4 regions of the Pseudocitrobacter corydidari genome follow, and region 1 is predicted to be linked to each of the others. Evidence: predicted binding sites of a transcription regulator. Region 1 holds the regulator's gene; each other region holds the start of a gene.
The links. The regulator LexA, encoded in region 1, represses DNA repair genes until DNA is damaged. The targets are predictions, from matches to a motif close to TNCTGTATGTACATACAGNA.

Region 1 (8,170 bases):
GCCGTCGCTGCCAAGCAGCCTGGGTACCGAAGCGGCGGGCGTGGTGACGAAAATCGGTAAAGACGTGAAACATGTCAGCGTGGGCGATCGGGTGGTTTACGCGCAGTCTGCGCTGGGTGCCTATAGCGCAGTGCATAACGTGGCGGAAGATAAGGTCGCGATTTTACCAGATGCTATCTCCTTTGAGCAGGCGGCGGCATCGTTCCTCAAAGGGCTGACGGTGTTTTATCTGCTGCGCAAAACCTATGAAATTCAACCGGACGAGCCGTTCCTGTTCCATGCCGCAGCGGGCGGCGTAGGGTTGATTGCCTGCCAGTGGGCGAAAGCGCTGGGCGCGAAGCTTATTGGTACCGTTGGCAGCGCGGAGAAAGGCAAACGTGCGCTGGAGGCCGGTGCATGGCAGGTGATTAACTATCGCGATGAGAATATTGTCGAGCGCGTGAAAGAGATTACCGGCGGTAAGAAAGTGCGCGTGGTGTATGACTCGGTCGGGAAAGATACCTGGGAAGCGTCGCTGGATTGCCTGCAACGTCGCGGGTTGATGGTGAGCTTCGGCAATTCCTCCGGGCCAGTCACGGGCGTAAACCTGGGTATTCTCAACCAGAAAGGTTCACTATACGTGACCCGCCCTTCCCTGTATGGCTACGTGACAACGCGCGAAGAGTTGCAGGAAGCAAGCAATGAGCTGTTCTCGTTGATTGCCAGCGGCGTGATTAAAGTGGATGTGGCAGAGAAACAGAAGTTTGCGCTGACCGATGCGAAGCATGCGCATGAGGTGCTTGAGAGCCGGGCGACACAGGGTTCGAGCCTGTTAATCCCCTAGAAAAGCTTAGGGCTTCCACATGGGAAGCCCTTACTTTTTTTAGTTCGGCTGTATGTAGGGTACAGCTCGATGAATTCGTTAACGGCGCAATAGTGACAGATTTATTACGCGAAACCTATGCCGTTTTATGCAAAATTTCTATTGTGTGACGAACCCCTCAATACCTTAGTAACGCCAACGGTTATTACTCCGATACTCGGGAATCTTTGGCGTTTTAATCGCCCGAATCACCCATACCACGGCAATCGCCAGCAGCAACCAGGGCAGCAATTTAAACACCAGTGCGAACAAGCCGCCGACAAACATCAGCGCCGTGGCGACGAAAAGCGCGGCAATAATGCCCAGCAGTGAAACGCCCGTAACCAGCAGCATCACAAAAAATCCAATCACAAACAGCAGCTCAAACATGGCTCTCTCCCAAAGATATCGTCATTCTCTTCTGGATATTACAAGAATCATGCCAAAGTTAAATTATTGATATTCAATAAAAACGCCCGACAACTACGTGCCGGGCGTGGTGAATTTGACCAGTTTTTAGTGAAATTTTAACGCTTGTCGGCAACCAGCTTCAGCGCGTGCTCCAGCACGTTGATATCCGCACCGGCTTTGTGGGCGTTCTCGCTCAGGTAGCGACGCCACTGACGTGCGCCCGGAATGCCCTGGAACAAGCCCAGCATATGACGCGTCACGTGGCCCAGATAGGTGCCGTTACTCAGTTCACGTTCGATGTAGGGGTACATTGCGCGCACCACCGCAACCGGGTCAGTATCCGCGCCTTCGACACCAAAGATTTCGCGATCGACCGTCGCCAGAATACCGGGGTTCTGATACGCCTCGCGCCCGACCATGACGCCATCCATATGTTGCAGATGGGTTTTCGCCTCTTCCAGCGATTTAATGCCGCCGTTGATCGACATCGTCAGGTGCGGGAAGTCACGCTTCAGTTGATACACGCGCGGGTAATCCAGCGGCGGAATTTCGCGGTTCTCTTTTGGGCTGAGGCCAGAGAGCCAGGCTTTGCGCGCATGGATGATAAACATCTCGCACTCGCCGCGCCCGGCCACCGTATTGATAAAGTCGCAGAGGAACTCGTAGCTATCCTGGTCATCGATGCCGATACGGGTTTTCACCGTGACGGGAATCGATACCACATCGCGCATCGCTTTTACGCAGTCCGCCACCAGTTGGGCATTGCCCATCAGACAGGCACCGAACATCCCGTTCTGTACACGATCGGACGGGCAGCCAACGTTGAGGTTAATCTCGTCATAGCCGCGTTCTTCCGCCAGTTTCGCACATTGCGCCAGCGCCGCCGGATCGCTACCGCCAAGCTGCAATGCGACCGGATGTTCTTCTTCGCTGTAGGCCAGGTAGTCGCCCTTACCGTGAATAATCGCTCCGGTGGTGACCATTTCCGTGTACAGCAGCGTGTGGCGCGACAACTGGCGCAGGAAATAGCGGCAGTGTCTGTCGGTCCAGTCGAGCATCGGCGCGATGGAAAAACGGTGTGCAGGGAAAACGGTGGACGAAGATTCTGGCATGGCGATTTATTAAGCATTCTGAAAAAGGGGCGCTACTATAGCACAAAGCAAAAGCGGTGAGGCAAGGTTGCGATGGTGTATCGGCGGTGGGTGCGGGGAATCGCCCGGAGCGCTGCGCTTGCCGGGCCTACGGTGGCATCTGGCTGGTAGGCCGGATAAGCGTAGCGCATCCGGCAACAGGCTCAGAACGTGACGCTTAACTGCGCGCCAGCCCCCCAGGTTTCATCTTCACCCACCAACCCCATCAAATCGACATGCACGCGGTTAAACGGCGCGAAACCGACACCACCAGTGAAGACATTACTGTCGTTATTCTTCACATCCGCGCGATAACCGGCGCGCACGGCAAGCCAGTCCAGCGGGCGAACTTCCGCCCCGACGCCAACATACTGCGAGTTATCCTCGCTTTTAAACCCTTTCGTTTCGGTCAAATCGCCATCGGCACTCAGCGTCACCAAATCGTTGTGCCACGCCACTCCAGCGGTTACCAACGGGCGGATCTGGTAGGTATCTTTATAGTTAGTGGTCACGCCCGTTTCACCATTGGTGATAAAGACATCTTTGGTGTCGATATCCCTGGAAATCAGGTTTTGTCCGCTCACGCCCACCGTCCAGTTCTCGCCAAAGTCGGCCGCAATACCGGCATCGACGTTAAAGCCAGTGTCATCGTTGCGGTAGCGGCTGCTGTTCCAGTCGCTGCTGTCATAGTTGTAGATAGAGGTGGTGTAGTTATAGAGCCAGGTTTTTTGCAGCTTTGGCGTGATGCCGACCGAAACGGGCACATCGCCCAGCTCAAACTGCCGCGCCACCGCGACGCCGTAGTCAGAGACAATTGCTACGCGCCCTGAAGCTGTTGAATTAAGGTGTTTGGTGATTTCATCCGAGCCCCCCACCACGGCTTTTCCAGCCTCAGCGATCGCCGTCGCCTGGCTGCCTTCGATGCCACGCAGATAATCGATATCGCCCTGATCAATAGCAGAACTCACCCGCCCATGAGCATAGGCTTTGGTGACAAACGCCACCGACAGCACGTCGTTTGGAATACTGACGGCAATCCCTGCGCCTCCGCTGGCGCGCGCGGTTTTGCCCTTCAGATAGTCCAGCTCGCTCGCCAGATCGCCCGCAGCCCCCTGAAACTGCCCCAACGTACCCTGTGGATCCAGCAAGATATCATGCAAGGTTAAATCGTTAAGGACGCCGCGATAGTTATTAACTTTGTCGTTAATGTCGTCGATTTCATCCTGAAGATTGTCTTTGTCGGTGATTTGCGCGCCCACGGCAGGAAGAATCACCGTAATGTCATCGTCCGGTTTGGCTTTCGCCAACAACGCCGGGTTGATCAGCACGCCGCTGCCGTAATTTGCCGACGCCACGCCGGTGCCCCCCATCGCATCATTTCGCGCTTCTGACCAGGTGTTGGCGGCATGCGCCTGATTTGCCATAAACAAAGACGCCGTCAAAGGAATAAGCGAATATTTAATGTTTATTTTCACAGTTGTACCGTTTGTTTGCAGGTGAAAACGCCCCATGCAGAAAACGCATAAGGGTGAACTATTGCTGTGAAAAGTTGGTATTAAGTGAGAAAAAACAGGATATATCAGGCTTTTCGCCTTATCGTTATTATTAGCTTTATACTTCCTATTTATAGATGAGCGGCACCGCGCTTCCCAGCATTTATGCCTTTCAATCAGGCTAAAGGGTGCGCTTTAAGATTTACCTCAGGTAGGCGATTATTCAGGCACTCGGTGTTTTTGCCATAACATGGTAAAGTAGAGGTCTATTTCCCCCGTAGCGCGAGGACGCAAAATGGATAAGACCACTTCGCAAGATATGTTGGCGCAGGCTGAAAAGCTCTGTGCGCAGCGCGGCGTGCGCCTGACTCCACAGCGTCTGGAAGTGCTACGTCTGTTGAGCCTGCAACAAGGTGCCATCAGCGCGTACGATCTTCTCGATTTATTACGCGTGAAAGAGCCGCAGGCCAAGCCGCCTACCGTTTATCGCGCGCTGGAATTCTTACTTGAGCAGGGGTTTGTGCATAAGGTGGAATCCACCAACAGCTATGTGCTGTGCCATCTTTTTGATCAACCTACGCATACATCGGCGATGTTTATCTGCGATCGCTGCGGCGTGGTGAAGGAAGAGTGTGCGGAAGGCGTGGAAGATATTATGCATATGGTCGCGGCACGAATGGGCTTTGCGTTACGCCATAATGTGATTGAAGCGCACGGCTTATGCGCAGAATGTGTGGAAGTAGAGGCATGCAGTTCACACGAGCATTGCCACCACGACCACACGATTCAGATCAAGAAAAAGGCACGGTAATTCGAGGGTTGGCACGTCCTTGTACCAGCGGGCAGGATACGCTTATTGAGGGGAGTTAAGCGTTACGCTGTTAGCGAGACTACCAACGGTAGTCGTTATGGGTTTCCCAATCGCTAACTTCTTTCTCTGCCTGGTCTTTAGCATATCCATAACGTTCCTGGATTTTACCGACCAGCTGATCGCGTTTACCTTCGATAACGGTCATGTCATCGTCGGTCAGTTTGCCCCATTTCTCTTTCGCTTTACCTTTGAACTGTTTCCAGTTACCGCTGAGTTCGTCTTTGTTCATCATCAGCTCCTTATCATTCGATCATGGATGAGATATCACTTCGTCCTTCGGCGTTCATTTCTGCTGAACGTGATAATAAGTGTAGAAGAGGATATCGCTGACAATTCACTATTCAGAATCTTTAACCATCCACGCCGTTATGTCTGTGGTGAAAACCAGGTGCCTTTTTGCCAGTGACGACGCCAGATAACCGCCAGCGACAGGCCACGCAGCGCAAGGAATACCGCCAGCGCCAGCCATAAACCGTGGTTGCCCAATACCGGCACCGTCAGCAGCGTTAAGGCGAACCCAGCGGCTGCAATGGCCATGCTGTTACGCATTTCCGCCCCGCGCGTCGCACCAATAAACATGCCATCCAGCAGATAACACCAGACGCCAATCACCGGCAATACGGCCTGCCAGAGCACATAGCGATCGGCAAGCTGCTGCAACGATGGCAGCGACGTCAGCATCGCCACAATATGACCGCCAGCCACCGCGTACACCAGCGCAAACGCCAGCGCCACAATGCCTGCCTGTCGACAGGCCGCGCGCCAGACCTGCTGCAACTGGCTGTCATCACGCGCACCGTAAGCCTGCCCGGAGTGCGCTTCTACGGCATAGGCAAAGCCATCGAGTGCGTAGGCGGTGAAGGTGAGCATGGTCATCAGTACCGCATTGACCGCCACCACATCGCTGCCCAGCCGAGCGCCAAATACGGTTAATGCGCCAAAGCAGAGCTGAAGCAATAGCGAGCGCAGCATAATGTCGCGATTGAGTGCCAGCAGGCTGCGCATATTTCCGCGCCAGGCCGTCTTCAGCATGTCAGTTGTAATACCGCGCAGCACCAGCACCTTACGCGCCATCAGCAGGCCAATGAGCATCGTGGCATATTCGGAAATCACCGTCGCCAGCGCCGCCCCCTGCACGTTCATATGCAGGCCCATCACCAGCCACAGGTCGAGGACAATGTTCAGGACGTTGCCGACGATCAGCAAAATTACCGGCGCACGCGCGTACTGAACGCCGAGCAGCCAGCCCAGCAGCACCAGGTTCGCCAGCGAGGCGGGCGCGCTTAACCAGCGAATTTCAAGGAAGCGCCGCGCCTGCTCCAGCACTGCATCGCTGCCGCCGACAACGGTGAGCGCCAGATTAATCAGCGGCCCTTTGAAAAGTACGATAAGTAACCCAGCCCCCAGCGCCAGCAGCAGCGGTTGCACCAGCGCGCGCGCAAGCCGGAGGGGATCTTTCGCGCCGAAGGCCTGCGCAGTTAAGCCGGTGGTACTCATACGTAAAAAGAGCAGCAGCATAAACAGGAAGCTGGTTGCCGTTGCGCCAATCGCCACGCCGCCGAGATAGACAGGGCTATCCAGATGACCAATCACCGCCGTATCCACCAGCCCCAGCAGGGGAACCGTGATATTGGAGAAAATCATGGGGAGGGCGAGACGCCATAATGCCTTGTCGGCAGCCGTGAAGAGCGACATGGTTAGGAACCTGAACAGAAAAGAGAACAAACAACGGCGCATGATGCGCCGTTGTTATCGGGAGAGGATTACAGCCATTCGCCGTTGCGGATCACGCCAACGGCCAGCCCTTCAATGGAGAAGTTCTGAAGGCGAAGATCGACGATAATCGGGGAAAACTCGCTGTTTTCCGGCAACAGTTCGACGACGTTGCCCTGTTTTTTCAGGCGTTTTACCGTTACTTCTTCGTCGATGCGCGCGACAACCACCTGGCCGTTACGCACGTCCTGGGTTTTGTGCACCGCGAGCAGGTCGCCGTCCATAATGCCGATATCTTTCATCGACATACCGCTCACCCGCAGCAGGAAGTCCGCGTTTGGTTTGAACAGTGAAGGATCGACCTGATAGTGGCCTTCAATGTGCTGCTGCGCCAGCAGCGGCTCACCGGCGGCGACGCGGCCAATCAGCGGCAGGCCGGTTTCTTCTTCTACCAACAGACGAATGCCGCGCGAGGCACCCGAAACAATTTCAATAACGCCTTTACGCGCCAGCGCTTTCAGATGCTCTTCCGCCGCATTCGGGGAACGGAACCCCAGGCGCTGAGCAATTTCCGCACGTGTCGGAGGCATGCCCGTTTGGCCGATATGATCTCGAATGAGATCAAACACCTCTTGCTGCCTGGTCGTTAACGCTTTCATTCCGCCCCCTGGGTGTATATACAGTTATGCTGTGAGTATATACAGTTAACGGCTATTTTGGAACCGCAAAACACACAAAATACAGGAGTTTTCGCAGATTATGCGAGCCTCAGTGGAAATGCGACCACAGCAGCACGGCCCAGGTCATCACCGCGACGAAAATCGCCAGCAATACCGCCGCAGAACCCATATCTTTCGCCCGCCCGGAGAGTTCGTGATACTCAGAACCAATGCGGTCAACCACCGCTTCCAGCGCACTATTGAGAATTTCCACTATCATCACCAGAAGGACGGAGCTTATCAGCAAGACGCGGGTAATGGCGTCAACGTCCAGCCAGCAAGCGATGATAATGGCCACAACCGAGGCGACCCCTTCCTGGCGGAATGCGGCTTCGTTTATCCACGCCGCGCGAAAACCTTTCCAGGAATAACCAGCCGCTTTGATAATTCGGGTGAGTCCAGTGGTATTATTGGCCATCAAATAGAACCTTTTAGCGTTATACGCATCAATGACAGTAGCTGTTATCGGCGGTAGAACAGAAATCCTGCTGACTTTCTGATATTCTTGCCGCGCATTTGCATGATTAACCAGAGGCTTTACATCGTTTATGTCCGGTTGGCCACGAATTTACTACAAATTACTGAATTTACCATTAAGCATACTGGTAAAAAGCAAGTCTATTCCGGCAGAGCCTGCCCAGGAATTGGGGCTCGATACCTCGCGCCCGATCATGTACGTCCTGCCTTATAACTCTAAGGCCGACTTACTGACCTTGCGCGCCCAGTGCCTGGCGCACGATCTCCCAGACCCGCTAGAGCCGCTGGAGATCGACGGCACCCTACTGCCCCGCTATGTGTTTATCCATGGCGGCCCACGCGTGTTCACCTATTACACGCCGAAAGAAGAGTCTATCAAGCTGTTCCACGACTATCTCGATCTGCATCGCAGCAATCCGAATCTGGACGTGCAGATGGTGCCGGTGTCGGTGATGTTTGGTCGTCGTCCAGGGCGCGAGAAAGGCGAAGTGAACCCGCCGCTGCGCATGCTGAAC
Region 2 (8,170 bases), 1.5 Mb from region 1:
CGCGCGGATATCGCATCCGTGTGCAGACGCTCCTGTATACGCTCATCCATCTCCTGCGCCGCTTTGCGCCCAAACGCCAGCAGTAAGATTTGCTCTGCCGCCGCTTCGCCGCGTGTCATCAGCCAGCCTGCGCGCGCCACCAGCACCGACGTTTTACCGCTACCTGCGCCCGCCAGCACCAGCAGTGAGCGTTCACCGTTCACCACCGCACGCGCCTGCGAATCGTTAAGCGGTGAGGATTCAACCTGTTCGAAGAAATCGGCGTACTGTTCCAGCATCGAGTCGGTATAGCGCTGATTATGCGCCTGACGGCTGGCTTCCACATCGTTGAGCCAGGCCTGACACTGCTGCCACGCCTCGCGACAGTTGTCGAAGCTATCGAGGCGACTCACCGGTACCGGCAAACCTTCCAGCGCATGCAAAATCCGTTGACGGATAGTCGCAGTCTGCTGGCGGGTAAGCCATTTCCCGACGTCGTTATTGTCAGCAATCTCTGCCAGCAGTTGCTGTAACACATCGGCGGAAATGTCGCTCATCTCCTGGCTCCATGCCTGCCATCGGGTGATTAAGTGACGATGAAAACGTTGGGTTTCGCCCCACTCTGTACCGTGCAGACGGACAACTTTATCTTCGGGCAGGACAAATTCCAGCTCGCCCCATACCAGCCCGCGCTTGCAGTTAATCGACAACAACTGATTGAAAGGAATGAGATATTCATGCTGTTCGCCCGATACCTTAACCCCCGCGTTGAGAAGCTCAACCCGATCGTAAGGATGCTGCGCCATGCGCTTGCCCAACGTTGTCGCTCTTAATTCCATCTTCGCCAAATCCTGACTTTTTCGATATCACACAGTGTAACCGCCAGAGAATAGGTGCTCCAGCGCAAAAAAACGTTACAATTACCCGGACTTATTATTCGCAGGCCGCACAGAGGATTTATGCGTACCGTTCTGAATATTTTAAATTTTGTATTAGGTGGTTTTGCCACAACCCTGGGTTGGCTGGTAGCAACATTCTTCAGCATCGTTTTTATTATCACTCTGCCGCTCACCCGTTCCTGCTGGGAGATAACCAAACTGTCGCTGCTCCCTTACGGCAACGAAGCGGTGCATGTTGATGAACTGGAGCCGCAGTCAAAAAACAGCGTGCTGAATGCGGGAGGCACCGTGCTCAATATTGTCTGGCTGGTGCTGTTTGGCTGGTGGCTGTGCCTGTCGCATATCGCGGTAGGTATTACACAATGCATCAGCATCATCGGGATCCCGGTGGGTATCGCCAACTTTAAAATCGCGGCGATTGCGCTGTGGCCGGTTGGCCGTCGCGTGGTACCGGTTGAAGTGGCTCGCGCCGCGCGTGAAGCCAATGCGCGTCGTCGCTTCCAGTAATCGGGGCTGAATCTCTTTATGTTAAGTCCCCTGCTACGCCGCTATACATGGAACAGCGCATGGCTTTATAACGTCAGGATTTTTATCGCCCTGTGTGGCACCACGGCGCTGCCGTGGTGGCTCGGTGATTCAAAACTGACTATTCCTTTAACCCTCGGCGTCGTTGCGGCGGCGCTGACCGACCTTGACGATCGTTTAGCCGGACGTCTGCGTAATCTGGTGATTACGCTTATCTGCTTCTTTATTGCTTCCGCTTCCGTCGAGTTGCTCTTCCCCTGGCCGTGGCTGTTTGCGCTGGGGCTGACGGTGTCGACCACCGGGTTTATTCTGTTAGGTTGCCTGGGGCAACGCTACGCGACGATAGCCTTTGGCGCGCTGCTGATTGCCATCTATACCATGCTGGGCGTTTCCCTCTATTCCCAGTGGTATCAGCAACCGATGCTGCTGATTGCCGGCGCGGTCTGGTATAACTTGCTGACGCTTACCGGGCATCTGATTTTCCCGATCCGCCCATTGCAGGATAATATCGCTCGAAGCTATGAACAGCTGGCTCATTATCTGGAACTGAAATCACGTCTGTTCGACCCGGACATTGAAGACGAAAACCAGGCCCCGCTGTATGAACTGGCGCTGGCAAACGGCAAGCTGATGGCGACGCTCAACCAGACCAAAACCTCGTTGCTGACGCGCCTGCGCGGCGACCGTGGCCAGCGCGGGACGCGTCGCACACTGCACTACTATTTTGTGGCGCAGGATATCCACGAGCGGGCCAGTTCCTCGCATATCCAGTATCAGACGTTGCGCGATAACTTCCGCTACAGCGATGTGATGTTCCGCTTCCAGCGTCTGCTGTCTATGCAGGCGCAGGCTTGCCAGCAGCTGTCGAAAGCGATTCTGCTGCGTACGCCTTACCAGCATGACAGCCGCTTTGAGCGGGCGTTTACCCATCTGGATGCCGCGTTAGATCGCGTTCGGGCAAGCGGCGCATCGCCAGAACAGATGAAAGCGTTGGGTTTTCTGCTTAACAACCTGCGGGCCATTGACGCGCAACTGGCAACCATTGAATCCGAACAGGCGCAAGAGCAGGCAAAAAGCGAAACGGAGACCCTGCTCGCCGATGACGGCCTGCACGGCTTCAGCGATATTCGCCTGCGTTTGAGCATGAATATGTCCCCTGAGTCCGCCCTGTTCCGTCATGCCGTAAGGATGTCGCTGGTGCTTTGCGCCGGATATGCATTTATTCAGCTTACCGGCCTGAACCACGGTTACTGGATTTTGCTCACCAGTCTGTTTGTCTGCCAGCCAAACTACAACGCCACGCGCCACCGTCTGGCGCTGCGTATTATCGGTACGCTGGTCGGTGTGGCGTTAGGTATCCCTGTTCTGCTGCTGGTGCCGTCCCTGGAAGGACAACTGGCGCTGATTGTGATAACCGGGGTGCTGTTCTTCGCTTTCCGTAATGTGCAATATGCCCATGCCACCATGTTCATTACCCTGCTGGTATTGTTGTGCTTCAACCTGCTGGGCGAAGGCTTTGAGGTGGCGTTACCGCGCGTTATCGACACGCTGATAGGGTGTGGTATCGCCTGGTTCGCCGTCAGTTTTATCTGGCCGGACTGGAAGTTCCGCGACCTCCCGCGGGTGCTGGCGCGCGCGGTGGATGCCAACTGCCGCTATCTGGATGCCATCCTCGAACAGTATCATCAGGGCCGCGATAACCGTCTTGCTTATCGCATCGCCCGCCGCGACGCGCATAACCGCGATGCTGAGCTGGCGTCGGTGGTATCAAACATGTCGACGGAACCCAAGGTCACCAATGAGATGCGGGAAACTGCGTTCCGTCTGCTATGCCTGAACCATACGCTCACCAGCTATATCTCCGCGCTGGGCGCACACCGTGAAAAGCTGACTAACCCGGATATTCTGGCGCTGCTGGACGATGCCGTGTGCTATGTCGATGACGCTTTCCATCATCTGCCAACGGATGAAGAACGCGTTCAGGAAGCGCTGACCGGGCTGGCGGAGCGCATCCGCCATCTTGAACCGCGCCCGGACAGTAAAGAGCCGTTGGTTCTGCAACAAATTGGCTTGCTCGTTGCCCTGCTGCCGGAAATCTGCCGTCTGCAGCAACGCGTTCTTGCCTAATCGGTCTGGGCGGGCGTGTGGATACTCAGCGCGCTTGCCCAGTCAATTAACTCATCGCGCCGCCGCAGCGGAACGGCTGCGGCATGAACGCCCGTCAATGCCCCTTCGAGCGATAAAATAAACCCCACGCTCAAATTCTCGCGTAGCCGACGTAATTTCGCCCATGCGTCTTTTGCGCCCAGTCGTTGCAAATCTGCCACATTACATATTCCGGCCTCCGCCATAAGCAGTTCCATATGAAAGGAAAGATTTGGCAGATCCTTTAATCGTTGCGATACCAGACGCCCTTTTTTCTCCCGTTGCGCATCTTTTAACGAATACTTACTTAATCGCAGCAACATTTTTTGGTTCTGCCATAGCGCCTCATCCACGCGGAAATAGTTAAGTTGAAGCGGGCCACCTCGCTTTTTAAGCGTCAGAAGCGGCGTTTTCACTTTGCGTTGATACACCGCTGTATCTTCACAGGCCCGAAGATAAAGTTCCCCTTCTGAGACCATGGCGAAAACGGTGTTGTTAACCGAAAGACTATAACCGCCAAACAGCGAACGGGAGCGCACGACGCCCAGTGGTGCGAGGTATTCCTGGGATTGATAAATCCGTTTATAAGATATTTTTTTCATGATTATCCCTTACTAATCATGCAATTAGGAGCATTAAAGTCGTTAATAGATCCAGTAATGAGCAACATAAGAAACTTACGCCAGCACGGCAAGAATTGCGTGAATTTGATGTGCGATTTTGCGAGTCGCTTTCAGAAAATGAGGTTGATCTTTGGTGACAGGGGTAGTACTGTATATTCATACAGTAACCCACAAGGTTGGATTAGCTATGTATACATCTGGTGTTGTAAATCGTTCTTCCGTCGCGGCAGCGCCTGCGACCCATCGCGCATTCGCGTCTTCTGTACAGGCCTCCCCTGCCCTGGTGAGCGAAGTGGTTTATCGTGAAGATCAGCCCATGATGGCGCAGTTACTGCTGCTACCTTTATTGCAACAACTGGGTCAGCAATCTCGCTGGCAGCTATGGCTCACGCCGCAACAAAAGTTGAGCCGCCAGTGGGTTCAGGCTTCCGGTCTGCCATTGTCCAAGGTCATGCAGCTTCGCCAGATGTCCTCGTACAACATGCTCGACTCCATGGCGCGCGCATTACGTACAGGAAACTATAGTGTGGTTATCGCCTGGGTGGCGGAAGAATTGTCGGAGCAGGAACATGCCCGGTTGATGAGCGCGGCCGAGGAAGGCAATGCCATGGCGTTTATCATGCGCCCGGTTAACTCGTCCTCTCATCCAGCAGGACAACTGAATGGGCTAAAAATTCACTCAAATTTGTATCATTAAAAGAAATTAGGAATTTTCCTGGAATTTTTTTTGCAGTCTCGTTACGGGCATGTTTCAGGAGCTGGAAATCCTGTGAACGCTGGTGTGATGCGGTTCTCAGAATTTTATCTCGCATAAATTCTAGCCGTAAATGTTAAATATTGTGTATACAACCCCTTTTTTTTCATATGCCTGACGGAGTTCACACTTGTAAGTTTCCAACTACGTTGTAGACTTTACATCGCCAGGGGTGATCAGCTTACGCCGCAGAGATCTGCTGAGTAATTAATAAGTCACGCCCCCGGTGAAGGATTTAACCGTGAGTCTTTTAGATTTTCATGGCAAATTTTGGATGATAACGAGGCGCAAAAAATGAAAAAGACAGCTATCGCGATTGCAGTGGCACTGGCTGGTTTCGCTACCGTAGCGCAGGCCGCTCCGAAAGATAACACCTGGTATACTGGTGCTAAACTGGGCTGGTCTCAGTTCCACGATGTCGGCAACAACCAGATCAACAACAACGGTCCGACCCATGAAAGCCAACTGGGCGCTGGTGCCTTCGGTGGTTATCAGGTTAACCCGTACGTTGGTTTCGAAATGGGTTATGACTGGTTAGGTCGTATGCCGTACAAAGGCAGCGAGCAGAACGGTGCTTTCAAAGCTCAGGGCGTTCAGCTGACCGCTAAACTGGGTTACCCAATCACTGACGATCTGGACATCTACACTCGTCTGGGTGGTATGGTTTGGCGTGCAGACGCTAAAAACAACGACGGCTTCAAAGACCACGACACTGGCGTATCCCCAGTATTCGCTGGCGGCGTTGAATACGCGGTTACCCGTGACATCGCTACCCGTCTGGAATACCAGTGGACTAACAACATCGGTGACGCGAACACCGTTGGTGGTCGTCCGGACAACGGCCTGCTGAGCGTAGGTGTTTCCTACCGTTTCGGCCAGCAGGAAGATGCAGCTCCAGTAGTTGCACCGGCTCCGGCTCCGGCTCCAGAAGTACAGACCAAACACTTCACTCTGAAGTCTGACGTTCTGTTCAACTTCAACAAAGCAACGCTGAAACCAGAAGGCCAGCAGGCTCTGGATCAGATGTACAGCCAGCTGAGCAACCTGGATCCGAAAGACGGTTCCGTAGTTGTTCTGGGCTTCACTGACCGCATCGGTTCTGACGCTTACAACCAGGGTCTGTCCGAGAAACGTGCTCAGTCCGTTGTTGATTACCTGATCTCTAAAGGTATTCCTTCTGACAAAATCTCTGCACGTGGCATGGGCGAATCCAACCCGGTTACCGGCAACACCTGTGACAACGTGAAAGCTCGCGCTGCACTGATCGACTGCCTGGCCCCGGATCGTCGCGTAGAGATCGAAGTTAAAGGCATCAAAGACGTTGTAGCTCAGCCGCAGGCTTAAGTTATCGTCTTATGAAAAAACCCCGCAATGCGGGGTTTTTTTTTGGCCTGAAGAAAAGGTTTAAACGATTATTCTTTGCCTAATAGCGCCTGTAAATCCTGCTTCAGGGTGCTCATCTTCGAAGCATATTTCTCTTTGTTTTCCGCGTCTTCAATCAGCTGCACAATGGTTTCTGACAGCGTTTTGCCGCGCCGCTGCGCAAGACCCGCCAGGCGCTGCCAGACGGCGAACTCCAGATCTATCGACTTCTTACGCGTATGCTGATGCTCGGCGTTAAAATGGCGTTTGCGGCGTGCGCGAATCGTCTGCTTCATACGGTTCACCAGGCCGGGATTGATATTCTGCGCAATCCACTCATTCACCTGTACCGGCTCATGCTCAAGTTTCAGCAGGAGATCAACCGCTTCCTGCGCGGCGCTGGTTTCAATGTAACGGGTGATCGGTTCGCCTTCCCGGTGCTTCTTCACCAGGTACTTCCACTTCCACCCGCTCTCAAGATTTTCCAGTTGTTGATATTTCATTGCGATCCCAAGGTGACCGTGTAACTCTTTTCAGGATATCAGTTTTTTGCCAATGTGCTGAGTAGAAATCAGTGAGTGTGAAGACAATGTCGGCGATATCAGAATAACCGCCCTATTCTCCGTGAGCTTCCCTGCGGCATAAGGTATAATCTCGCGCTTTACATCTGACTAAAAATAGCGACTTTGACCATAAATACTCTTTCCCGGCGCGACCTTGCCCCTGCGACTGATGCGTACCAGGCGCTATTTACACTGCCTGAAATCTCGTCAGTTAATGAATCCTTATTCAGCGAGCTGCAGGCTCGTTTGCACTATGCTCTGGAGCAGTTTCTGCACCCTCAGGGCGTCAGCGACTTCTTACTGGTGAAAGCACCAGAAGAAAAAGCGTACCTGCAGCTGCTCAACAACACGACCCACACCTTGCGTGGCGATTCAGCGTCTCGCCTGACCGGCGTGAACTATACCATCGCCGCAGGTCAGGTCAGCGTCTCTCCGGCAACGTCGCCGGACGATAATTTTGCAAGCATCGGCCCGGTCATTTTTGCCGACTGGGTGGAAGCTGAGCAGCTGTTCGGCTGCGTGCGTCAGTTTAATGGCGATATTTCGCTTCAGCCTGGTCTGGTGCACAAAGCCAACGGTGGCGTGCTCATACTCTCTCTGCGCGCATTACTGGCTCAGCCCCTGCTGTGGATGCGTCTAAAATCACAGGTGACCCAGCAGCGTTTTGAGTGGCTATCCTTTGATGAGTCACGTCCGTTGCCCGTCACGATCCCTTCCATGCCGCTGTCGCTGAAAGTGATGCTGGTTGGCGATCGTGACGCGCTGGCCGATTTCCAGGAGATGGAACCTGAACTGGCGGAAAAATCGCTCTACTGCGAATATGAAGACAATCTGCAGCTCACCGATGAAGAGACCATCAAACAGTGGTGTCAGTGGGTTCAGCAGGTCGCGCGTGATGCAGACCTGCCGATGCTCGCGGCCGATGCCTGGCCGCGTCTGATTCAGGAAGGCGCTCGCTACACCGGCGATCAGGAAACGCTGCCGCTTTGTCCGCTGTGGATTAGCCGCCAGTTGCGCGAAACCGCGCCGTTCTGCGAAGGCGAAACCATTGGCGACGAGCAGCTCAAAACGATGCTCGAACAGCGTCAGTGGCGCGAAGGTTATCTGGCCGAGCGTATGCAGGACGAAATCCTGCTTGAGCAGATTCTGATTGAAACAGAAGGTGAATGCGTCGGGCAGATTAACGCTCTGTCGGTGATTGAATTCCCAGGGCACCCGCGCGCCTTTGGTGAACCTTCCCGTATCAGCTGCGTCGTGCACATCGGTGACGGCGAATTCACGGATATCGAACGCAAAGCTGAACTTGGCGGCAATATTCAC
Region 3 (8,170 bases), 1.3 Mb from region 1:
CCACACCGAATACGACAGTTCAACGGCCTGCGGCGGCTCTGGCCGTGGTGCGCTGACCTGCCCAACCGGCACACCGAAAGGATCGCCGATCAAAACCGTTGATACGGCGAAATCCGGCAATCTGGTGAACTGGAAAGCGGGTGCGCTCTATCACCTGACTGAACAGGGCAATATCTATGTCAACTACGCGATTTCCCAGCAGCCTCCGGGCGGCAGCAACTTCGCGCTGGCGCAGGGCGGGACCGGCAACAGCGCCAACCGTACCGACTTCAAACCGCAAAAAGCGAAAACCAGTGAAGTGGGTACCAAATGGGAGCTGTTTGACAAGCGCCTGCTGCTGACCGCCGCGCTGTTCCGCACCGACATCGAAAATGAAGTCGCTGAGAATGACGACGGTACCTATTCGCAGTACGGCAAAAAACGCGTTGAAGGCTATGAGCTGTCCGTCGCGGGTAACATCACGCCGGAGTGGCAGGTCATTGGCGGTTATACCCAGCAGAAAGCCTCAATTCAGGAAGGCGCAAATGTGGCGCAGGATGGAAGCTCTGCCCTGCCTTACACGCCGGAGCACGCATTTACCCTGTGGACGCAGTATCAGGCTACGAGCGATATCTCCGTGGGTGCAGGCGCGCGCTACGTGGGCAGCATGCACCGTGGCAGCGATGGTGCCGTCGGTACGCCGTCCTACACCGAAGGCTACTGGGTAGCGGATGCCAAGCTGGGCTATCGCATCAACAGCAATCTCGATTTGCAGTTGAACGTCTACAACCTGTTTGATACGGATTACGTCGCCTCGATTAACAAGAGCGGCTACCGTTACCATCCAGGCGAGCCGAGAACGTTCCTGTTAACGGCGAACGTGCACTTCTAATCACATTGCCGGGGCGCTGCGCTTCTCTGATAAGCGCAGCGCATCAGGCAAGGAGCACCTCATCATGATGTACCACATTCCTGGCGTACTGACCGCCGATGAACTTCACCAGATGGTAGAGGACCTCACCCGCGCCCCGTGGATTGACGGTCGTGCAACCGTTGGTGCACAGGGCGCGCAGGTGAAAAACAATCAGCAAATTGACACCCAGAGCCCGCTCTACGCCACGCTTCAGGCGCGAGTCCTGGCTGCACTGAATCAGCACTCACTCTTCTTCGCCGCCGCGCTCCCCAAAACTCTCTCCACCCCGCTGTTTAACCGCTACCAACAGCAAGAAACCTATGGTTTTCACGTGGATGGTGCGGTGCGCAGTCATCCGCAAAGCGGCTGGATGCGTACTGACCTCTCCGCCACGCTTTTTCTGAGTGACCCGGAAAGCTACGACGGCGGCGAACTGGTGGTGAACGATACCTATGGCCAGCACAGCGTAAAACTCCCGGCGGGCGACCTGGTGCTCTACCCTTCCAGCAGCCTGCACTGCGTTACGCCCGTCACGCGTGGGGTGCGTATGGCTTCGTTTATGTGGATCCAGTCAATGATTCGCGATGATAAACGCCGCGCGATGCTGTTCGACCTCGACCGCAACATTCAGACGCTAAAAGCCCGTCATGGTGAGTCCGAAGAAGTGCTGTCGTTGCTCAATCTTTACCACAACCTGCTGCGCGAGTGGTCTGAGATTTAGGCCTTGTCTGTACGCGAGACGCCCCCATATTGAGTATAATTAGCTCAATAAATAATCAGGAGGTGGACAATGGCTTCAGGTTGGGCAAACGACGGTGCCGTGCAGGATCAAATCGACAGCACTATTGAAGATGCGGTGGCGCGGGCAAGAAGTGGTCTGCCGAAGGGTGAAAGCGCCAAATTTTGTGAAGAATGTGGGGAACCGATTCCAGAGGCGCGTCGGCAGGCTATTCCGGGTGTGCAATTGTGCGTGAACTGCCAACGGGAGAAAGATTTACATAACTCTACATTTGCAGGATATAATCGCAGAGGATCGAAAGATAGCCAGCTTCGTTGACAGTTCTCTACCTGAAAATACAGCGCAAACGGTTATCTTTACGACCACCTTTTTCGGCTAAATAAGTAGCAAAAAGTGCCTTAAATCATCGAGCAGGTTATTATCCCCCTCCGAAACCATTCGTAGCGAAAATAATTTATTAATAATCAGTAAATTAATACTTATTCAAAATTATTGATGAAGGTTATCAATTCTCTTCGATTTATTCTTTCGCAATAAAACGTGATACTCATCACATCGACAGAACATCGTCCCCGAACAAATAACCTGCGAGAGATTAAAAATGAAAACTATCAAATATGCTGTTGCTGCTATTGCCCTGTCTACCCTGTCCTTTGGTGCTTTCGCTGCTGAAGCGGTAAGCGCGGCTCAGGCTCAGAACATGAATAAAATTGGTGTTGTTTCTGCGGAAGGCGCATCGACTCTGGATGGTCTGGAAGCAAAACTGGCTGCGAAAGCAGAAGCGGCTGGCGCATCTGCTTACAGCATCACCTCTGCTAACACCAACAACAAAGTTAGCGGTACTGCGGTTATTTACAAATAACCGAAAAATTTAACTGCCAGAAGTTGTACCCCGCCAGCTTAACCCACTGGCGGCTGCTGTAACCCTCATTGAACTTGTTGATACCCTTTTTGACGCCCGGCATGCCACGCCGGGTTTTTTTTGTTTTTTTTCGGCGACTAATAAGACTCCGCCACCTTCGCCAGCCCCGCGTCCAGCGACGCCACTTCTCCCGCCGCCAGCAGGCAGCACGCCATCTGGATTTTCAGCGATTGCGGCACCGGCTCGCTTCCTGCCACGCAGCGTTCAATCCAGCGCGCGGTCACTTCCGGATCTTTTCCTTCAGGCACGGCTTCATTTGCTGTTTCCGTCTGCCGTTCGCTCACAATGCGCGTACCTTGCGCATCGATCAGCGTGATTTGCGGGCAACGCTGCGGGTTAGCGTACACCTCGCCTTCTGTACCGTGCATCAGCAGCCCGCGCCCGCCGATATCCGAGAAGAATTTCGCGACCTTCCCTACATATTCCGGATGCGAGACGCTCGACAGGCGCAGCGCGGCATCTTCAGCGAACGGCGTTGCCAGCTTCGCCAGCGTATGCGCACTGTTACGCACGCCCATCCGCCAGCGCATGGAAAGCTGTTTTTCCAGCGACGGACACAGCGCGCCCACCGGAATATAAACCGGTTGATGGCCATCAAGTTTGGCCTGCGCCTGCCCGGCATGGCGGGTAGGTTCAATGCCAAGCAGTTCAAAAATGGTTTCGCTGATAACCCGGGTCGGGTCTTCACTCACGCCGTGTACCACCACCGGGAAGCCAATTTTGTGCAGCAAAATAGCCAGCAGCGGCGTCAGGTTGGCCTGTTTGCGCGCGCCGTTATAGCTTGGAATGACAATCGGCATCGGTTTACCCACCGGCGGCTTAAGGCGCAGAGTGTGCTGCTGCATCGCCTCATAGAAGCCCAGCATCTCGGCCTCGCCTTCCCCTTTAATGCGCAGCGCAATCAGGATGCCGCCCATTTCGAGATCCGGCACATCGCCATTCAGCATGTGGGTATAGAGACTGCGGGCGGTGTCCTGATCGAGGTCGCGGGCATGGTTTTTACCCCGGCCAATCTCTTTAATCACATTGCGTAAATCCATCAGATGCTCCTTGTCCGGTGTCGCGTGCCGATTAGCGTTTTTTGCGACGGGTCGTTTTGGCTTTGCTTTTTACTTTAACATCGGGCACCGGGGGTTGCTCAATAGGAAATACCGGTAGCGCATTTAACAGGCGCGGGCCGTAGTTTTTGGTCAACAGACGCTTATCGTATATCACCACTTCGCCCCAGCAGCCGTGGCTACGAATGAGTCGCCCCACCTGCTGAATCAGGTTAAACGACGCGCTGGGCAGGCTTTGCACTTCGAACGGATAACGGTTCAGGCTTTTCAGCCATTCGCCTTCGGTAATCACCACCGGGCTGTCGATGGGCGGGAAGGCGATTTTATGAATATGCACCTGGCTTAGCAGCTCACCTTTTAAATCGAGGCCTTCTGCAAATGATTGTAGCCCGACCAGCACGCTGCGCTCGCCGTTTTCCACGCGTTTACGATGCAATTCCACCAGCCGGTAACGCGGTTGGTCGCCCTGCACCAACAGCAAAAGGCGTAAATCGGTGACGTGCTCCAGAAAACGCTGCATCGCGCGGTTGCTGGCAAACAGCACCAGCATGCCTTTGTGTTTTTTACTTTCCAGTGCCTCGCGGAAATAGGCCGCCATTTCGGCAATGTGCAGCTCTTCGTTTTCCATCAACGGCTCGTAGCGCATTTTCGGAATCACGATTTTGCCCTGCTCAACGTGGTTGAATGGCGAGTCGAGCGCCACGAAGCGATCGCCCGCTTTCTCTTTCAGCCCGCTCATCTCCTGCAAACGCGAGAAGCTGTTGAGAGACCGCAGCGTCGCGGACGTCACCACAATGTGCGGCACGCTGCGCCACAGCAGGCGTTCCAGTTGATCGCTGACGCGAATACCCACGCAGTTAAACCACAGATGCATCTGACCATCACGCATGTCGCGCGTCGCCCACTTAGAGACCGGTGCGCCGGACGCCTGCGCCAGCGACGCCAGACGCCAGAGCTTGCTTTGCGCCTCAAACATCCCCAGCGCGCGATTCATTTGCAGGATAACCCGATGCAAACGCACGATATCGTGCGAACCGGTTTTCTCGCTGAGATCGTTTAAAAACAGTTCCGCCAGCCCGCGCAGCATCTCGGTGAGTTTTGCCAGCCGCTGGACAATCTCCATGATCTCTTCCGGAAGTTCGCCCATCGCAAAGCGGTGTTCCGCTTCCTGGGTCGCCGGAAGATATAAATTCAGAATGTTATTGAGTGAGGCAATCAGCTCGTAAAGTTCTTCACTGTGCGCAGTCAAACGCTCCGGAATCGCCAGCGGCGGCGTGGTTTTCGGGCGAAACTGCTCCATGCAGGTCGCCACCAGCTTAACGAAAAGATCGAGCTGGAGACGATACCAGGGCGCCGTAATTTCCGCGCTCATCTCCAGCGCATCGCGTGCGACATCCGGCAGATGATGGCCTTCATCCAGCACCAGCAGCAGGTTTTTCGGCTCCGGCAGCACCGCTTCGCTTTCCATCGCCGCCATGACCAACGCATGGTTAGCGACCACGACTTCGGCTTCCTGAATCTCGCGCCGCGCCACAAAGAACGGGCACTCGCGATAGTAGAGGCAGTTGCGGTTCAGGCAGCTTGCTTTGTCGGTGCTCAGACGTCGCCACAAATCATCGTTAATCGCGATGTCCGTGTGATCGCGCAGGCCGTCCCATTTATAGCTGTCGAGGTCAGCCTTCAGTTTCGCGCAACGCTTCTGCTCTTCCTGATTGTTCGGCGTGAGGTCGTCATCCAGAAACGCGAGCAGATCCTGCTGATTGGGCTCGGTACTCGCCAGCCCGTTGAGGTTACGCGGACAAACGTAGCGCCCGCGCCCGAAGGCGGCGGTAAATTTAAGGTCGGGGATAATTTTGCGCAGCAGCGGGAGATCTTTACTGTAGATCTGGTCCTGCAACGCGACGTTAGCGGTACTGACCACCAGCGTTTTTTGCTCTTCCCTGGCAATGGCAATGCCGGGAATGAGATAAGAAAGGGTCTTCCCGACGCCGGTCGGCGCTTCGATAGCCAGATGCCGCCCCTCTTCCCCGGCGAGCGTTTTTGCCACGTCAGCAATCATCTGCCGCTGCGGCGCGCGGGGAATAAAGTCCGGGATCTGTTCCTGAAGCGCCTTATACCAGGCGGCGATTTGCGCTTTCAGCGCAGCGGTCAATGCCATGAGAAAACCTGAAATACTGTATAAACAGCCACTATTGTGGCACTTTCTTACGCGGGCGGCAAAAAATAAAGCCCGGCTTGCGGCCAGGCTTCAGAAATATGCTTCAGGGCAGAGGCGCTTTGCTTATCCGCCCTGTGCCAGGTAAACCGTTATTGTGCAGCAGACGGTTTACGCGGGCGACGACGACGCTGTTGCTCGCCTGCCGGTTTGGCATCGCCAATGCGGCGAGACTGTTTCGGTTTAGCGTCAGATTTCGGCGCACCGCTTTCGCTGCGGCGCGGCTGTTGCTGCCCACGCCCCTGGCTTTGCCCCTGCCCTTGCGGGCGACCACCTTGCCCACGACCACCGCCGTTACCGCCGCGCTGCTGGCGACCGTTCTGGATTGGCTCCGCTTTGATCGACGGGTCTGGCTCATAGCCCGGCAGTGCAATACGCGGGATCTCTTTTTTCAGCAGTTTTTCGATATCACGCAGCAGTTTGTGTTCATCAACACAAACCAGCGACAGCGCTTCACCGGTTGCCGCCGCACGCCCGGTACGGCCAATACGGTGCACGTAATCTTCCGGCACGTTTGGCAACTCGTAGTTCACCACGTGCGGCAGTTCTTCGATATCCAGACCACGCGCGGCGATGTCGGTTGCCACCAGCACGCGGATATCGCCAGATTTAAAATCAGCCAGCGCACGGGTACGCGCGCCCTGAGATTTGTTACCGTGAATAGCCGCACTGCGGATGCCATCTTTATTCAGCTGCTCTGCCAGGTGGTTTGCACCGTGTTTGGTACGGGTAAAGACCAGCACCTGACGCCAGTCGCCCTGGCCAATCATCTGTGACAGCAATTCCCGTTTACGTTTCTTATCAACGAAATGCACGTGCTGCGTCACCTGCTCGGAGGCGGTATTACGACGCGCGACTTCAATTTCCAGCGGGTTATGCAGCAGCTTTTCCGCCAGCGCTTTAATGTCATCGGAGAAGGTCGCCGAGAACAGCAGGTTCTGACGCTTGGCCGGCAGTTTTGCCAGCACGCGGCGGATATCGTGGATGAAGCCCATATCGAGCATACGGTCCGCTTCATCCAGCACCAGAATTTCGATGCCGTCGAGTTTTACCGCGTTTTGATGTTCGAGGTCCAGCAGACGTCCCGGCGTTGCCACCAGCACATCAACGCCACCGCGCAGCTTCATCATCTGCGGATTGATGCTCACGCCGCCAAATACCACCAGCGAACGAATGTTCAGATACTGGCTGTATTCACGCACGTTTTCGCCAATTTGCGCAGCGAGTTCACGGGTTGGCGTGAGGATCAGCGCGCGCACCGGGCGACGGCCCTTGGCATGCGGCTGAGTGGTGATCAGATGCTGCAACAGCGGCAGGGTGAAGCCTGCCGTTTTACCGGTGCCGGTTTGGGCGCTGGCCATCAGGTCACGGCCCTGTAATACCGCAGGAATTGCTTGCTGCTGAATGGGGGTGGGTTCGCGATAGCCAAGCTCAACAATGGCACGCAAAATTTCAGGGCTAAGCCCCAGGGAATCGAAAGACATAATTACTCCACACCCACCCCGACCGCATGCGGTGTAGTTTTCGAGGGGATCACAAACCAGATAATGACAAAAACCACAATGTCATGAAGGGCCGGAGTGTAGCAGCTTTTGTGACCTGGCGCATAAAATATCTCTCCAGCCAGGTGGCCTGCGAGGTGGTGAAAATTCTGTGTTTTCGCCGTTTTTTGCGTATGCGACTGGACAAGCTCAAAATTCAGTCATAATGTTAATCAATCGATTGATTAATTTTGTGTGACGCGATGAATACGACTCCCATCACCACCAAAGGCGAGCAGGCCAAAAGCCAGCTCATCGCCGCCGCACTCGCTCAGTTTGGCGAGTATGGGCTGCACGCCACCACCCGCGATATCGCGGCGCAGGCCGGGCAGAACATTGCGGCGATAACCTACTACTTCGGCTCAAAAGATGACTTGTATCTCGCCTGCGCCCAGTGGATTGCTGACTTTATCGGTGAGAATTTCCGCCCACACGTGCAGGCCGCAGAGGAACTCTTCGCCCAGACAGAGCCTGATAAAGCCGCCATTCACGAACTGATTCTGCGCGCGTGCAAGCACATGATCCTGCTATTGACGCAGGAGGATACGGTCAATCTCAGTAAGTTTATTTCACGCGAACAGTTCTCGCCCACCGCCGCGTATCAGCACATTCACGAGCGGGTGATTGCGCCGATGCATACACATCTTACGCATCTGATTGCCGCCTATACCGGGCGCGATCCGCACGACACGCAAACGATTCTGCACACGCACGCCCTGCTCGGCGAGATCCTCGCATTTCGACTGGGCCGCGAGACCATTTTGCTGCGCGCCGGATGGGCCCGTTTTGATGACGAGAAAGCC
Region 4 (8,170 bases), 130 kb from region 1:
CGCGTATCTCTACCTGACGGTGTCCGAACTGTTGCTGTTCACCGTGCTGACGCCGCTCTATATCACACTGATTTATGACCTGATGAGCAAGCGTCGCCTGCGCTGGGGCTATGCATTCAGCGCCTTGCTGGCGGTGATTGGCGCCGGGATTATCCGTTACGATCAGGTGACGGACCATTTCTGGACCGGCCTGCTGCTGGTGCAGCTCTCTAATATCACCTTTGCGATTGGCATGGTGGGCTACAAACGTCTGATGGAAACCCGCCCGATGCCGCAGCATAACGCCTTTGCGTGGTTCTATCTCGGCGCGTTCCTGGTGGCGATTGTGGCGTGGTCGCTGCTGGGCAACGCTCAGAAGATGCCGGAGACCACGCTGCAATGGAGCATTCTGGTCTTTCTTGGCGTGGTGGCTTCCGGGATTGGCTACTTCATGTGGAACTACGGCGCGACCCAGGTGGATGCCGGAACGCTGGGCATCATGAACAACATGCACGTGCCGGCGGGGCTGCTGGTTAACCTGGCTATCTGGCATCAACAGCCGCACTGGCCGACATTCATTACAGGCGCGCTGGTGATCCTGGCGTCGCTGTGGGTACATCGAAAGTGGGTCGCTCCGCGCTCTTCACGAACGGAAGATGATCGCACGCGTGGTTCCGCGCTGAACGAATAAACGCCTCCGTGACCGGCTGACGCTGCTCGCCATCGCGCACGGCGGCGTACAGTCGGCTCCACAAGCCTTCACCCAGGGTTTTGGTGACCACCAGACCCTGGCGTTCGAAACTCTCCACCACCCAATGCGGCAGCGCAGCAATCCCCATGCGGGCGGCAACCATCTGAATCAACAATAACGTGTTATCGACGCTTTTCAGCGATGGGCTGATGCCCGCCGGTTGCAGGAAGTGACGCCAGATATCCAGACGCGAGCGCTGCACCGGATAAATCAGCAGCGTTTCGCTGGCGAGATCTTCCGGCGTAATGCGCGTTTTTGCTGCCAGCGGATGGTCAGGCGCGATAACCAGACGCACCTCATAATCAAACATCGGCGAATAATGCAGCCCGCTGCGCGGCAGAATATCGGAGGTCATGACCAGATCCAGCTCGCCCTGCTGCAGCGCGGGTTGCGGGTCAAAGGTGACGCCGGATTTAAAATCCATCTCGACCTGCGGCCAGTTTTTATGGAAGTTTTCCAGTGCAGGCGTCAGCCATTGAATGCAGCTATGACACTCAATGGCGATGCGCAGACGCGTCTGCTGCGGCTCGTTGCAGGCCTGAAGCGCCTGACTGATTTGCGGCAGTACCTGGTTTGCCAACTGGAGCAGGATCTCGCCCTGCGGCGTAAAGCGCAGCGGCTGACTCTTGCGTATAAATAGCCGAAAGCCAAGGCGCTGTTCCAGATCGCTGAACTGGTGGGAAAGGGCGGATTGGGTCTGATGCAGCGTGGCCGCCGCAGCGGCGAGCGACCCGCAGTTCCGCAACGCTTGTAGCGTCTTCAGATGTTTAACTTCGATCATGAAAGTCCTTCACTTCGGCATGAACAATTTGCGCTTGAGGAATATACAGTAACCGCCAATTATGGATGTGTAAACATCTGGACGTCTAAAACATGAAAAATCCATAAGGGGCTTACCATGACAATTCTTAATCACACCCTCGGTTTCCCTCGCGTTGGCCTGCGTCGCGAGCTGAAAAAAGCGCAAGAAAGTTACTGGGCGGGGAACTCGACTCAGGAAGCGCTGCTGTCGGTTGGGCGCGAGCTACGCGCGCGTCACTGGGATCAACAAAAACAGGCCGGTATCGACCTGCTGCCGGTGGGCGATTTCGCCTGGTACGACCATGTTCTGACGACCAGCCTGATGCTGGGTAACGTTCCGGCTCGTCATCAGAACAGCGATGGATCGGTGGATATCGACACCCTGTTCCGCATTGGCCGTGGGCGCGCACCTACCGGTGAACCGGCGGCAGCAGCGGAAATGACCAAATGGTTTAACACCAACTATCACTATATGGTGCCGGAGTTCGTGAAAGGCCAGCAGTTCAAACTAACCTGGACACAACTGCTTGAAGAAGTGGACGAAGCGCTGGCGCTGGGCCATAAAGTGAAGCCCGTTCTGCTGGGGCCGGTGACCTGGCTGTGGTTGGGTAAAGTCAAAGGCGAGGCATTTGACCGTCTGAACCTGCTCAAAGACATTCTGCCGGTGTATCAGCAGGTGCTGAGTGAGCTGGCAAAACGCGGTATTGAGTGGGTACAAATTGATGAACCGGCGCTGGTGCTGGAGCTGCCGCAGGCGTGGCGGGAAGCTTATCAAGCTGCCTATGACGCTCTTCAGGGGCAGGTGAAATTGCTGCTGACCACCTATTTTGAAGGTGTCACGCCTAATCTGAATACCATTACTGCTCTGCCGATTCAGGGCCTGCATGTTGACCTGGTTCATGGCAAAGATGATGTTGCCGAACTGCATAAGCGCTTGCCTGCCGACTGGCTGCTCTCCGCCGGGTTGATTAACGGACGTAACGTCTGGCGCGCCGATCTTACGGAAAAATATGCACAAATTCGCGAGATCGTCGGTAAACGCTCGCTGTGGGTGGCTTCGTCCTGCTCATTACTGCACAGCCCAATCGATCTGAGCGTGGAAACGCGTCTTGATGCAGAAGTGAAAAGCTGGTTTGCCTTCGCTTCGCAAAAATGTGAAGAACTGGCGCTGCTGCGCGATGCGCTCAATAGCGGTAATACGTCTGCGCTGGCAGCGTGGAGCGCCCCAATCCAGGCGCGCCGTCACTCAACCCGCGTTCATAATGCGGCGGTAGCAAAACGTCTGGCGGCCATTACCGCGCAGGATAGCCAGCGTGCAAATGCGTATGACGTGCGCGCACAAGCCCAACGTGCGCGTTTTAACCTGCCCGCCTGGCCGACCACCACGATTGGTTCCTTCCCGCAAACCACGGAAATTCGCACCCTGCGCCTGGATTTCAAAAAGGGTAATCTCGATGCCAACAACTACCGCACGGGCATTGCGGAACAGATTAAGCAGGCCATTGTGGAGCAGGAACGTTTAGGGCTTGATGTGCTGGTCCACGGCGAAGCGGAGCGTAACGATATGGTGGAATACTTTGGCGAACATCTGGACGGTTTTGTCTTTACGCAAAACGGCTGGGTGCAGAGCTACGGCTCCCGCTGTGTGAAACCGCCGATTGTTATTGGTGACGTGAGCCGCCCGGCACCGATCACCGTAGAGTGGGCATCGTTCGCGCAATCGCTGACCGACAAGCCGGTGAAAGGGATGCTGACCGGCCCGGTGACGATTCTCTGCTGGTCCTTCCCGCGCGAAGATGTCAGCCGTGAAACCATCGCCAAACAGATTGCGCTGGCGCTGCGCGATGAAGTGGCCGATCTGGAAGCCGCTGGAATTGGCATCATCCAGATTGACGAACCGGCGCTGCGCGAAGGTTTACCGCTGCGTCGCAGTGACTGGGACGCGTACCTCCAGTGGGGCGTGGAAGCTTTCCGTATCAACGCCGCTGTGGCGAAAGATGACACGCAAATCCACACCCACATGTGTTATTGCGAGTTCAACGACATCATGGATTCGATTGCGGCGCTGGATGCGGACGTGATCACCATCGAAACCTCGCGTTCCGACATGGAGTTGCTGGAATCGTTTGAAGAGTTTGACTACCCAAACGAAATCGGCCCGGGCGTCTATGACATTCACTCGCCAAACGTACCGAGCGTGGAATGGATTGAAGCGCTGCTGAAGAAAGCCGAACAGCGCATCCCGGCTGAACGCCTGTGGGTCAACCCGGACTGCGGCCTGAAAACCCGTGGCTGGCCAGAGACCCGCGCGGCGCTGGCGAACATGGTGCAGGCGGCGCAGAATTTGCGCCAGGGGTAAAGGTAGAGGCCCGGTAAGCGAACGCATTACCGGGCAAAATGTTTATTTCTTCCCGCCATGCTGCGCAAACCACGCCAGCATGCGCTGCCAGCCATCTTTCGCTGATTCTTCATGATAGCTTGGACGATAATCCGCATTGAACGCATGCCCGGCATCCGGATAAACAATAATATCCGCTTTGGCATTGGCGGCGCGCAGTGCCTGGCGCATGGTTTCTACGGTATCAACCGGGATACCGGTGTCCTGACCACCGTATAAACCCAGTACCGGTGCATTGAGATCGACGGCGATATCGACAGGATGTTTCGGTGAATTCAGTGACTTATCGCCCAGCAATTTTCCATACCATGCGACGGCGGCTTTTAACTGCGGGTTATGTGCAGCATACAGCCAGGCGATGCGGCCACCCCAGCAGAAGCCGGTGATCATCAGGCGACTGGCATCCCCACCATTGCGTGATGCCCAGTTGGCAACGTGGTCAAGATCGGCCAGCACCTGTGCATCAGGTACTTTCGTGACCAGGTTATTAAAGAGGGTCGGGATATCGGCATAGTCGTTCGGATCGCCCTGACGGAAATAGAGCTCTGGCGCGATGGCCAGATAGCCTTCTAAGGCCAGGCGGCGACAAACATCGCGAATGTGTTCATGGACGCCAAAAATCTCCTGCACTACGATTACCACCGGAAGAGGGCCATCGCTCTGTTTTGGGCGTGCGTGATACGCGGGTAGCTGATCGCCCTGAGAGGGGATCGATGTTTCGCCAGCGGTAATTTCGGCCTCTGATGTGCGAACAGCGGTCGTTGCGTGAGGGGATGCGGCAGGTGCAAATCCAGATTGGTTGTTGGTGGTCATGGCATTCTCCGTACCTTTAAGTGAGCTTTTAGCGCTTCTGTAATGCTTTTTAATATAGACAAATCACAGTGCCTGAAGACGGGCGATTTTTGTGCAACAACGGAAGATATAACTTGTTAATGTGATGTGAATCACTTTTTACGTGGAATATTATGCAATATTTTTGGTTCCTGGTGACGGTGGTCACGAAATGTTGTCTTCGTCTTCTGTAAAGTGGCTTTTTGCTTCTTCTGACAAAACCGATCCACAGAGGAGTTTTCTATGTCTAAGTCTGATGTTTTTCATCTCGGCCTCACCAAAAACGATTTACAAGGGGCTACGCTCGCTATCGTCCCTGGCGATCCGGAGCGTGTGGAAAAGATCGCCGCGCTGATGGAAAAGCCGGTCAAACTGGCATCCCATCGCGAATTTACCTCCTGGCGTGCTGAGCTTGATGGCAAGCCGGTGATTGTGTGCTCTACCGGTATCGGCGGCCCGTCTACTTCTATTGCCGTTGAAGAGCTGGCGCAGCTGGGTATCCGCACTTTCCTGCGCGTCGGTACTACCGGGGCGATTCAGCCGCATATCAATGTAGGCGACGTGCTGGTCACCACCGCATCCGTTCGTCTGGACGGCGCGAGCCTGCACTTTGCACCGATGGAATATCCGGCGGTTGCTGATTTCGACTGCACCACCGCGCTGGTTGCGGCGGCTAAAGAGATTGGTGCGACCACGCACGTTGGCGTAACCGCGTCTTCCGACACCTTCTATCCTGGTCAGGAACGCTACGATACCTTCTCTGGCCGCGTGGTTAGCCGCTTTAAAGGCTCCATGGAAGAGTGGCAGTCGATGGGCGTAATGAACTACGAGATGGAATCCGCGACGCTGCTGACCATGTGTTCCAGCCAGGGGCTGCGCGCAGGGATGGTTGCGGGCGTAATTGTGAACCGTACTCAGCAGGAGATCCCGAACGCTGAGACGATGAAACAAACCGAAAGCCACGCGGTGAAAATCGTTGTGGAAGCGGCCCGCCGCCTGCTGTAAACCTTCTTCTCTTCTTAAAGGCCGACACGTTCGGCCTTTTTCTTTTTGCGTACCTCCTCGCAGGAAAAACCTTTCCAACTGGACATCTATACAGCACAATTCTATTTTTGCCGTAAGTCGTTCATGCAGGGGGCATTGTGGATATCGCCATTCTTATTTATTTTCTGGTTGCACTGGCGGGCGTTGCGCTGGGTTGGCTGGCCGCGAGCTATCGCGTCGCGCAGCAGCGGGCGGAACAACTGGCCGAAGAGCGTGATATCTACGGCGAACTGAGCGCTGCGAAGCAACAGCTGGCGCAGAACGCGCACTGGCGCGAGGAGTGCGAGCTGCTGAATAATGAACTGCGCAGCCTGCGTGAAATCAATACCTCGCTGGAAGCAGACTTGCGTGAAGTAACCACGCGGCTGGAAGCCACGCAGCATCATGCGGAAGACAAAATTCGCCAGATGATCAACAGCGAGCAGCGCCTGAGCGAGCAGTTCGAAAATCTGGCTAACCGTATCTTTGAGCACAGTAATCGTCGGGTGGATGAGCAAAACCGTCAAAGCCTCAACAGTTTGCTTACCCCGTTGCGCGAGCAGCTTGACGGCTTTCGCCGTCAGGTGCAGGACAGTTTTGGCCAGGAAGCGAAAGAGCGCCATACGCTGGCCCATGAAATTCGCAATCTGCAACAGCTGAATGAACAGATGACGCGCGAAGCCGTCAACCTGACGCGCGCGTTAAAAGGCGACAATAAAACTCAGGGCAACTGGGGCGAAGTGGTGCTGACGCGCGTGCTTGAAGCCTCTGGCTTGCGTGAAGGTTACGAATACGAAACTCAGGTAAGTATCGAAACCGATACTCGCGCCCGCATGCAGCCGGACGTTATCGTTCGCCTGCCACAGGGAAAAGATGTGGTGGTCGATGCCAAAATGACGCTGGTGGCCTATGAACGTTACTTCAATGCCGAAGACGACTACACCCGCGAACTGGCGCTCCAGGAGCATATCGCCGCGGTGCGAAACCATATTCGCCTGCTGGGGCGCAAAGATTATCAACAGCTTCCGGGGCTGCGAACGCTGGACTACGTCCTGATGTTTATCCCTGTTGAACCCGCCTTTTTGCTGGCATTAGACCGACAGCCCGAACTGATCAATGAAGCTTTAAAAAATAACATTATGCTGGTAAGTCCTACTACTTTATTGGTAGCGCTGCGCACAATTGCCAATCTCTGGCGCTATGAGCACCAGAGCCGCAATGCGCAGCAAATCGCCGAGCGGGCCAGCCGTCTTTACGACAAAATGCGCCTGTTTATTGATGATATGTCCGCTATTGGGCAAAGCCTGGATAAAGCGCAGGACAACTATCTTCAGGCGATGAAGAAACTCTCTTCCGGGCGCGGGAATCTGCTGGCGCAAACGGAAGCTTTCCGTCACCTCGGCGTAGAGGTGAAACGCGAGATTAATCCGGATTTAGTCGAGCAGGCTACGGCGCAGGATGATGAGTTTCGTTTACGGCAAGGGGCTGATTCTGACGATGATGATCCTCTGGCTGTGAAAAACGGTTAACCCTGTTTGAGGGAGTGTGACGGGGTTGAATCGTAGGGCAATTGCGCCCAATCTGTTACACTCCATGAACATTTTCTTTATAAGCAGGCTTAGAGATGGCTGAGGAATCACAAGACACGACGCACTTTGGCTTTAAGACAATCGCCAAATCCCAGAAGGAAGACATGGTTGCCCACGTTTTCCACTCTGTGGCCGCAAAATACGATGTGATGAACGACCTGATGTCGTTTGGTATTCACCGTTTATGGAAGCGTTTTACCATTGACTGTAGCGGCGTACGTCGTGGGCAAACCGTCCTCGATTTGGCAGGCGGTACGGGCGATTTAACGGCGAAATTCTCCCGCATGGTGGGTGAAACCGGCCGCGTCGTGCTGGCTGATATCAACGACTCTATGCTGAAAATGGGGCGCGAAAAGCTGCGCAACCACGGTGTTATCGGCAACGTGGAGTATGTGCAGGCGAACGCCGAAGCGCTGCCGTTCCCGGATAACACCTTCGACTGCATTACTATCTCTTTCGGCCTGCGCAACGTCACCGACAAAGAGAAAGCGCTGCGCTCGATGTATCGCGTACTGAAACCGGGTGGCCGCCTGCTGGTGCTTGAGTTCTCGAAACCGATTATCGAACCGCTGAGCAAAGCCTACGATGCTTACTCTTTCCACATCCTGCCGCGCATTGGTGAAATGGTGGCGAATGATGCAGAAAGCTACCGCTATCTGGCGGAATCCATCCGTATGCACCCCGATCAGGAAACCCTGAAAGCGATGATGCAGGATGCCGGAATGGACAGCGTTGAGTACTTCAACCTGACGGCAGGCATCGTGGCGCTGCATCGCGGTTATAAGTTCTGACAGGAGG

Region 2: the regulator LexA is predicted to act here: its motif matches at 4,318-4,337, upstream of sulA (SOS-induced cell division inhibitor SulA).
Region 3: the regulator LexA is predicted to act here: its motif matches at 5,784-5,803, upstream of dinG (ATP-dependent DNA helicase DinG).
Region 4: the regulator LexA is predicted to act here: its motif matches at 1,543-1,562, upstream of metR (HTH-type transcriptional regulator MetR).

Annotation. Positions count from the first base shown of each region.
Region 1 is NZ_CP087880.1:3,510,552-3,518,721, forward strand. Features, by position in the region: gene G163CM_RS16315 (quinone oxidoreductase) at 1-823, shown strand, start outside; gene pspG (envelope stress response protein PspG) at 989-1,231, opposite strand; gene dusA (tRNA dihydrouridine(20/20a) synthase DusA) at 1,369-2,364, opposite strand; gene G163CM_RS16330 (conjugal transfer protein TraF) at 2,547-3,893, opposite strand; gene zur (zinc uptake transcriptional repressor Zur) at 4,171-4,686, shown strand; gene G163CM_RS16340 (CsbD family protein) at 4,766-4,975, opposite strand; gene dinF (MATE family efflux transporter DinF) at 5,113-6,441, opposite strand; gene lexA (transcriptional repressor LexA) at 6,510-7,118, opposite strand; gene G163CM_RS16355 (diacylglycerol kinase) at 7,228-7,596, opposite strand; gene plsB (glycerol-3-phosphate 1-O-acyltransferase PlsB) at 7,727-8,170, shown strand, end outside.
Region 2 is NZ_CP087880.1:1,966,714-1,974,883, forward strand. Features, by position in the region: gene helD (DNA helicase IV) at 1-818, opposite strand, end outside; gene G163CM_RS09205 (YccF domain-containing protein) at 939-1,385, shown strand; gene yccS (YccS family putative transporter) at 1,404-3,530, shown strand; gene G163CM_RS09215 (TfoX/Sxy family DNA transformation protein) at 3,527-4,150, opposite strand; gene sulA (SOS-induced cell division inhibitor SulA) at 4,359-4,868, shown strand; gene ompA (porin OmpA) at 5,220-6,269, shown strand; gene matP (macrodomain Ter protein MatP) at 6,338-6,790, opposite strand; gene G163CM_RS09235 (AAA family ATPase) at 6,974-8,170, shown strand, end outside.
Region 3 is NZ_CP087880.1:2,195,773-2,203,942, forward strand. Features, by position in the region: gene G163CM_RS10190 (catecholate siderophore receptor Fiu) at 1-871, shown strand, start outside; gene ybiX (PKHD-type hydroxylase YbiX) at 936-1,613, shown strand; gene G163CM_RS10200 (DksA/TraR family C4-type zinc finger protein) at 1,683-1,949, shown strand; gene ybiJ (DUF1471 family protein YbiJ) at 2,233-2,493, shown strand; gene ybiB (DNA-binding protein YbiB) at 2,631-3,593, opposite strand; gene dinG (ATP-dependent DNA helicase DinG) at 3,625-5,769, opposite strand; gene rhlE (ATP-dependent RNA helicase RhlE) at 5,919-7,310, opposite strand; gene cecR (transcriptional regulator CecR) at 7,571-8,170, shown strand, end outside.
Region 4 is NZ_CP087880.1:3,636,910-3,645,079, reverse strand. Features, by position in the region: gene bioP (biotin transporter) at 1-670, shown strand, start outside; gene metR (HTH-type transcriptional regulator MetR) at 558-1,511, opposite strand; gene metE (5-methyltetrahydropteroyltriglutamate--homocysteine S-methyltransferase) at 1,629-3,890, shown strand; gene G163CM_RS16910 (dienelactone hydrolase family protein) at 3,933-4,742, opposite strand; gene udp (uridine phosphorylase) at 5,004-5,765, shown strand; gene rmuC (DNA recombination protein RmuC) at 5,903-7,312, shown strand; gene ubiE (bifunctional demethylmenaquinone methyltransferase/2-methoxy-6-polyprenyl-1,4-benzoquinol methylase UbiE) at 7,408-8,163, shown strand.